Regions from separate parts of the Arminella tumorigenes genome, predicted to be linked through region 1. Evidence: predicted binding sites of a transcription regulator. Region 1 holds the regulator's gene; the other holds the start of a gene.

Region 1 (3,704 bases):
GTTGGCGTATCAGCCAGTTCACGAGCGCCGCCGCGCCGCCCGCTAAGCCGGGTAAGACGACAACAAAGAACGGGCCGCGAGGCCCGTTTTGCGTTTCAGGTTTTTATGGCCCAGAAACGTGTCAGGGATGCAAACTCGCACCTTTGACGATCTTGTCCACGATCTTCTTTTCGCCCCGCACCGCGATGCCGACCAGCTTGGCGGTGTCGGGACTGAACTCGAGGAATACGGCACGGTTGGCTTTATCGTGACCTGTCGCGAACATCTCTTCGATGTAGGCAGACACTTTCGCCTGGCGCTCCAGCGCGCGCTTGTGGATGGTCCTCAATACGTCCTGATCCGCCACAAGCACGACCATCGGCTGAACGCTCATAGGATTGTAGACATGGCCCAGAGCATCCCGGTATGCTTCGCCGATGATTTCCGGCGACTGGGCAATGATCCCGCTCACCAGAAAGGCAGTGACGTTGAGCTTCTGCCAGGTGGCAAGGTCATGGCGGATGACAATCGCGATTTTGGTATCGAACATGTCCAAGAACTCCATGGAAGGCATCGAAAGAGACGATCGAATAGCGCCTGCCGATGCCCTCGGTCTTGAACGTTCGTGCAAGAGCGGTTTTCGCGACGGACTGAGCATCGCTGCTTCCAGCCATGGCGTCGAGCGCATGGAAGCGCGCTTTCATGGCAGAGGCTTTTCACCGCACAGACACGACACATATGCGCTGGGCCTCACTCTTCGAGGTGTCCAGACGTTCCGCTATCGCGGCGCGGAGCGCTTCAGCCGTCCCGGCAACGTGATCGTGCTGCATCCCGATGAAGTCCACGATGGCGCGGCCGGCACCGACGACGGACTGATCTACCGGATGCTCTATTTGCCGCCCGCGCTGGTCGACCTCCTCGAGGCGGGCAATCGGGCGCTGCCCTTCGTCCGCGATCCCGTCGTGACTGACGCTGGCCTATTGTCAGCGCTGGCGGACATCCTGTCGGATCTCGACCATGCGCCGAACGATCTGGCAATGGACGACGCGGTTGCGCGGCTGACGGCAGGACTCTTCCGACAGGCCGACGACCCGAGGAAAGCACCCACGAGAATCGATCGCCCAGCTGTCATGCTGGCGCGTGATTTTTTGACCGAGCATTGCGAAGAGGGTGTCAGTTCCGAAACGTTGGAGGCGATCAGCGGCTTGGACCGATACGAGCTGGCGCGGCAGTTCCGGCGTGCGTTCGGCACCAGTCCGCACCGCTATCTCGTGATGCGCCGCCTTGACCGAGCCAAGCGGCTGCTAGGTGCCGGCTATAGCCTTGCCGGAGCAGCTGCAGAAGCGGGGTTTGCCGATCAGGCACATTTTACCCGCCATTTCCGGGCGGCCTTCGGCATGACCCCGGGCAGATGGCTGGCAATGCACGATTGCCAACCCTTATAGCTTCAACCCGCGAAACGGCGGACTTTAGTCACCTGCACAGCTTCAGACTTCCATGGAGTAGCCTGCGCCGCGTACTGTGCGGATGACGTCCTGCATGTTGGAAAAGTTCAGAGCCTTGCGCAGCCGGCCGACATGCACGTCGACGGTGCGTTCGTCGACGTAGATGTCATGGCCCCAGACGCCGTCGAGCAGTTGCGAGCGGGAAAACACACGGCTTGGCGATGCCATCAGGAATTCCAGCAGGCGGAATTCTGTCGGGCCGAGACGAACCTCGCGGCTCTTGCGATGAACCCGGTGCGTCTCGCGGTCGAGTTCGATATCGCCGCAACGAAGGACGCTGGAGAGCACTTCAGGGCGGGCGCGGCGCAGCATGGCGCGGACGCGGGCCATCAGTTCTGGCGTAGAGAACGGCTTGACGACATAGTCGTCTGCGCCCGTGGAAAGGCCCCGGACGCGTTCGCTCTCTTCGCCACGCGCCGTCAGCATGATGATCGGCAGACGCTCGGTCTCCGGCTTCATGCGCAGGCGGCGGCACAGTTCGATGCCGGAAACACCCGGCAGCATCCAGTCGAGGATCAGGAGATCCGGAATGCGCTCCTGCAAGCGCATCTCGGCTTCATCGCCTCTGAGGATCGTATCGACTTCGAAACCTTCTGCTTCAAGGTTATAGCGCAGCAACACGCTCAGCGCTTCTTCATCTTCTACGACGGCAACTCTCGGAACCATGGGGCCCGCTCTCCTTCAAAAACCCTTCGGGCCTATTCCGTCATGGCGCCGACGGTGTTGGCAGTATCGTCCTTCGGGCGGTCGCCCTCGGGCAATGCACCGGTCGCCATGTAGAAAATCGTCTCGGCGATGTTGGTGGCGTGGTCGCCGATGCGCTCGATGTTCTTGGCGCAGAACAGCAGATGCGTGCAGGTGGTGATGTTGCGCGGATCTTCCATCATGTAGGTCAGCATCTCGCGGAACAGCGAGGTGTACATCGCGTCGATTTCCTCGTCGCGCTCGCGGATGGAGACAGCCTTGTCGGGCGAGCGGGTCGTATAGACGTCGAGGACTTCCTTCAACTGGACGAGCGCCAGTTCTGACAAATGCTCGATGCCGCGCGCCAAGCTGCGCGGTACGCCGGTGCCCTGCACAGCGATAACACGCTTGGCAGTGTTCTTGCCAAGATCTCCGACGCGTTCCAGATCGGCGGCAATCCGGATCGAGCCCATGATCTCGCGCAGGTCGGCAGCCATCGGCTGGCGGCGTGCGATTGTCAGGATCGCCTTGTCGCCGACTTCGCGCTCGGCATGATCGAGGATCGTATCGTCAGAGATGACCTTCTGGGCCAGTCCGACATCGCCATTGACCAGAGCGCGGACGGATTCACCGACCATCTGCTCGGCAAGGCCACCCATCTCGGAGATGCGCCGCGTCAGGAATTTCAAATCTTCGTCGTAGGCGGAATGAATGTGTGTCGAAACCATTTTCTATCCTCAAATTGAAAGGCGTCACGGAACGTAGGTCTGCTCGGCGCGGCGACGGCAACGCGTTTCGCCTTTTCGAGGCCCTTTTTGATATCGGCCTAATGCTCGCCCTTTTATGTCAGGCCAATGAAACAATTATGACAATCGAAATCATTGAATTAATTCAGTTTTCGCGGCGCCCAATAAAGCGCCACCAGGTTATTCAGAAGCGCACGGTGAAATCCGTGCCGCGGCCGACTTCGGATTTGACGATCAGCCGGGCTCGGTGACGGGTCAGGATGTGCTTGACGATGGCGAGCCCGAGGCCAGTGCCCTTCTTGGACCGACTGTTTTCGACGCTGACGCGATAAAACCGCTCGGTCAGGCGCGGCACGTGTTCGGCCGGAATGCCGCCGCCGCTATCGGACACGGTGACCTCCACCGGCTCGCCGGGCTTGTTGCGCAATGTCACGTCGACGCGCTTGCCCTCCTGCCCATACTTGCAGGCATTCTCGATCAGGTTTTCGAAAACCTGCACCAGTTCGTCGCGGTCACCAGTCACTTCGGCCTTGCCTGATGGCATATGCAGATTGATGGTGACATCGAGATCCATCGCCAGCGGAACAAGCGCATCGCGCACATGGCCAAGCAGCGGCACGAGATCGACCTTCTGGTCCGGTGCCAGATGCGACTTCAACTCGAGCCGCGACAGCGACAGCAGATCATCGACCAGCCGGCTCATGCGGGTCGCCTGATCGAACATGATCGCGAGAAAGCGCTCCTGCGCCTTGGGATCGTTGCGCGCTGGCCCCTGGATGGTCTCGATGAA
Region 2 (3,704 bases), 810 kb from region 1:
ATTGCGGTGTCGCCATGGAAAACGCGGCACGGCATTGGCGACAGGGACGCCACGGCACTGGGCAAACCAGCGCGCGGAACGATCAGATGCAGCGCATCAGCCGCCACCATGGCAAAACGCATCGGCGAGGAAAGGTCGACGACCGTAACGTCTCCCGGTCGCAACCGCCTCGCCTTGCCGCCGACAGCAATCCCTCCGCTCAACACCGAGGAGACCACGACATGGTCGAAATCGTCCGAGCAGACCCGCCGATGGTCACGAAGAAAGCGCCCGCTGCCCGCAAAGCTGCGGCAAAGCAGGAACGTCCCGAAATGCTGGACAAGAAGATCGGCCTTGAACCCGGTGGGGGGAATTTGCTGGGTCTGCGTGGCTTCGAACAGCGTGGCGAGAACTGAACGCCAGGCGGCAAAGGGTGCATCGTTGTCAGCCGTGGAAAAGCGAAAGCCGGCGACCTCGCCTTGCCCTGCGGCATGGGACAGCGGTTGTGGTCCTGGTGCCACGGCCTGATTCCAAGGGATCATAAATCATAGGATTACAATCCTACTTCATGGATATCAAGGGTAGTATTTAAAATAATTGCAATTCAAGGTAATTGATGAGGGGTCGCCAGTCGTGAGACCGCCGCCTGTGGCTTAATCCGGGAGGGTTCAACTTCTCATTTTAGGAAAATGGCGATTGAGCATTGCTTTCAGCGTATTGCGCCAAACCACGGACAACACTTAGACGAAAAGTATTTCTATAAGCGCCAGCTAGACCGGGGATAGGATTTAGGTCCTGCCACACGAATGATGGAGTTTCTGCAGGAGAGGCATGAAAAAAGAACTCCTGCTTCCGAAACTCTTTGTCCGGCCCTGACGTACCCACACCTGCGGTAGAAACACTCACGGAGACACGTATTGAAAACCGGTATTTTTCTTTTGAGCATTTCCACGGTGATGTGTTGGGGACTGGCGTTTTACATGGTTTACCGCACGCACTAGTTATGGGAATGGGAGGTCTGCGGCAGGGTGCGGAAGCACCGCCGCCATGGCCCTCCGCAGAGCCGCCACCACAGATGGTAGAAGCCCTCGGAACGACTACTTCTCGACCAGTTTCAACGTCTTGTCGAAAACCTTCAACACCTGACGCAGATCGTGCCCGCGCTTCAATATCATGCCGTTTGTGTTGATGACGGCATAGGCGCCCTGCTTGGCGGCAAGCTTCGGGTCCTTTTCGATGCGAAACAACGGCAACTCGCCGGAGCGCTTGAAAACCGAGAAAATCGCTTTTTCCTTGGTGTGGTCGATGGCGTAGTCGCGCCACTCGTTCTCGCCCACCATTCGACCGTAGATCCACAGTATCGCATCCAGCTCCCGCCTGTGAAACGTCACTGGCAGGATATCCTTGCTCTGTTTATATTGAGTAATATCGACGACAACGGAAGAGTTGCTATCGACGCTGTTGCTTTGGCCGCGTCGCAAATCCGGCTGATCAGTCATCAATTCCTCGAAGCCTCCGCCCATGACAGCAGAGTGACAGTGTCGCCCCGCCGCGATAAAATTGCAAGATGCCGCGCGTCCGGATTTGCGCCAGCGGCGTTCTCACTTGGCGTCCAGCCCAAAATGCAATTCAACAGCGGAGATTTAGCACTTCTAGTCGTCGGCACCCACCGTCATGACGGTTGCGCCGATGATGGCTGCCGGATCTCCCGTTGCCGTCGACGATTGCAGCATGATGGCAAGTCCCTTGCGGCCGGCCTTGTCCATTACGTTCGCAGGCAATGTCAGGTGCATCGGCTTGCCCTCCCACATGCCGACAGTCTCAACGTCCGAAACGCTGTGCATGTAGGCGATCTGCTGGCCGGTATTCTCGCCCTTGGTAACGTCAACGCGCTGTTCACGGTCGAAATAGGCAATCACCACATTGGCCTTGCCCAGGCCGGCCGCGATGTCGATTTCCAGCTCGTCGCCCTTCATCGCGGCACTGACCGGAACGGTCAGTCCCTGTCCGGCACGCGAAAGGTCATCCAGCTTGACGTTGATAGCCCCGAGATCGGCACCGTTCAGATGATCCCTGCCATTCAGCACCGCCTGCGGCGTGTAGACGCTGCTGCGGCCGAGTGTCCGCGCATAGGCATATTGCCGGGCGGTATTGTCCTTGGACGACATGGTGTCGTTCCAGCCGAGATAATTCCAGTAGTCGACGTGATAGGCGAGCGCCACGACATTGCCCTGCTCGATCAGCTGCTTCAGCGCGGCGTCGGCCGGCGGACAGGAGGCGCAGCCCTGCGAGGTGAAGAGCTCGACGACGCCCTTCAGTTTGCCCAAGTCCTGGGCATGCGCCGCGCCCGCCAACGCGACACCGGCCAGCAGGGATATCAGGAACCGATGGGACATGGGGCAACACCTCTTCCAGACCTTGTTAGCCAAAATCCTCGGCCCGCATCAAGCCTGATAAATCTGAAACAAGAGATAATGGCTTGCAGGAGCCACGCAAAGTCACGAACGGGTGAGGCAAGGCGACAACCGCGGGCAACGATACACTTCACCGTGACAGAACAACGCCGCCGGAGATTTCTCTCCGGCGGCGTTGTTTTGTGGCCTGTGTTGCCTATCAGGCAGCGAGATCGCGCAGAACCGTCTGCAGGATACCGCCGTTGTTGAGGTACACGACTTCGTCGAGCGTATCGACGCGGCTGATGAGCGGCACATTCTTCACAGTGCCGTCGCCATAAGTGATGACGGCGGTCTTCTTTTCGCGCGGCTTGATGTTCTCGAGGCCTTCGATGGTGACGGTTTCGTCGCCCTTCAGTGCCAGCGAGGCCCAGGTCGTGCCTTCTTCGAAGACGAACGGGATGACGCCCATGCCGACCAGGTTCGAGCGATGGATACGCTCGAACGACTGGGCGATGACGGCCTTGACGCCGAGCAGGTTGGTGCCCTTGGCAGCCCAGTCACGCGACGAGCCGTTGCCGTATTCGACACCGGCGAAGATCACCAGCGGCACGCCTTCGGCCTTGTACTGCATCGCCGCGTCGTAGATCGATTCCTCTTCCTTGGACGGGTAGTGGATGGTGTAACCACCTTCCTTGCCGTTCGGGCCGAGCATGTGGTTGCGAATGCGGATGTTGGCGAAGGTGCCGCGCATCATCACTTCGTGGTTGCCGCGACGGGTGCCGTACTGGTTGAAGTCGGCAACACCGACATGGTGCTCAAGCAGATAGGCGCCGGCTGGCGACGCTGCCTTGATCGAGCCGGCAGGCGAAATGTGGTCGGTGGTGATCTTGTCGCCGAACAGGCCGAGGACGCGGGCGCCCTTGATATCGGAGATGCCGGAGCCGCTCTTGCCCATGCCCACAAAGTATGGAGGGTTCTGGACGTAAGTGGAATCGTCGTCCCAGGCATAGGTCTGGCCCGGAGGAATCTGCACGGCCTGCCAGTTGACATCGCCCTTGAACACGTCGGCATACTTGCTTTCGTAGAGTTCACGGGTCACGTATTTCAGGATGAATTCCTGGATTTCGTGCGAGGTTGGCCAGATGTCCTTGAGGAACACCGGATTGCCATCCTTGTCTTCGCCGAGAGGCTCGCTGGTCAGGTCGATCTGCACCGAGCCCGCCAGCGCGTAGGCAACGACCAGCGGCGGCGATGCGAGGTAGTTCGCCTGCACATCGGGCGACACGCGACCTTCGAAATTGCGGTTGCCGGAAAGAACGCCGGCTGCAA

The links. Region 1 encodes PhoB, which activates phosphate uptake and scavenging genes when phosphate is short. Its sites were predicted from a motif close to TGTCATNNANCTGTCAT; they were not measured.
Region 2: PR017_RS14575 (DUF2794 domain-containing protein) is a predicted target of PhoB. The motif match lies at 1,501-1,517, and genes of this name have one in related genera.

What each region holds. Positions count from the first base shown of each region.
Region 1 is NZ_CP117255.1:116,511-120,214, reverse strand. Features, by position in the region: gene PR017_RS00625 (GcrA family cell cycle regulator) at 1-46, shown strand, start outside; gene PR017_RS00620 (DUF2000 family protein) at 122-529, opposite strand; gene PR017_RS00615 (AraC family transcriptional regulator) at 528-1,424, shown strand; gene phoB (phosphate regulon transcriptional regulator PhoB) at 1,467-2,150, opposite strand; gene phoU (phosphate signaling complex protein PhoU) at 2,183-2,896, opposite strand; gene phoR (phosphate regulon sensor histidine kinase PhoR) at 3,099-3,704, opposite strand, start outside.
Region 2 is NZ_CP117255.1:2,969,074-2,972,777, forward strand. Features, by position in the region: gene PR017_RS14570 (helix-turn-helix domain-containing protein) at 1-500, opposite strand, end outside; gene PR017_RS14575 (DUF2794 domain-containing protein) at 1,077-1,478, opposite strand; gene PR017_RS14580 (DUF1223 domain-containing protein) at 1,632-2,375, opposite strand; gene acnA (aconitate hydratase AcnA) at 2,593-3,704, opposite strand, start outside.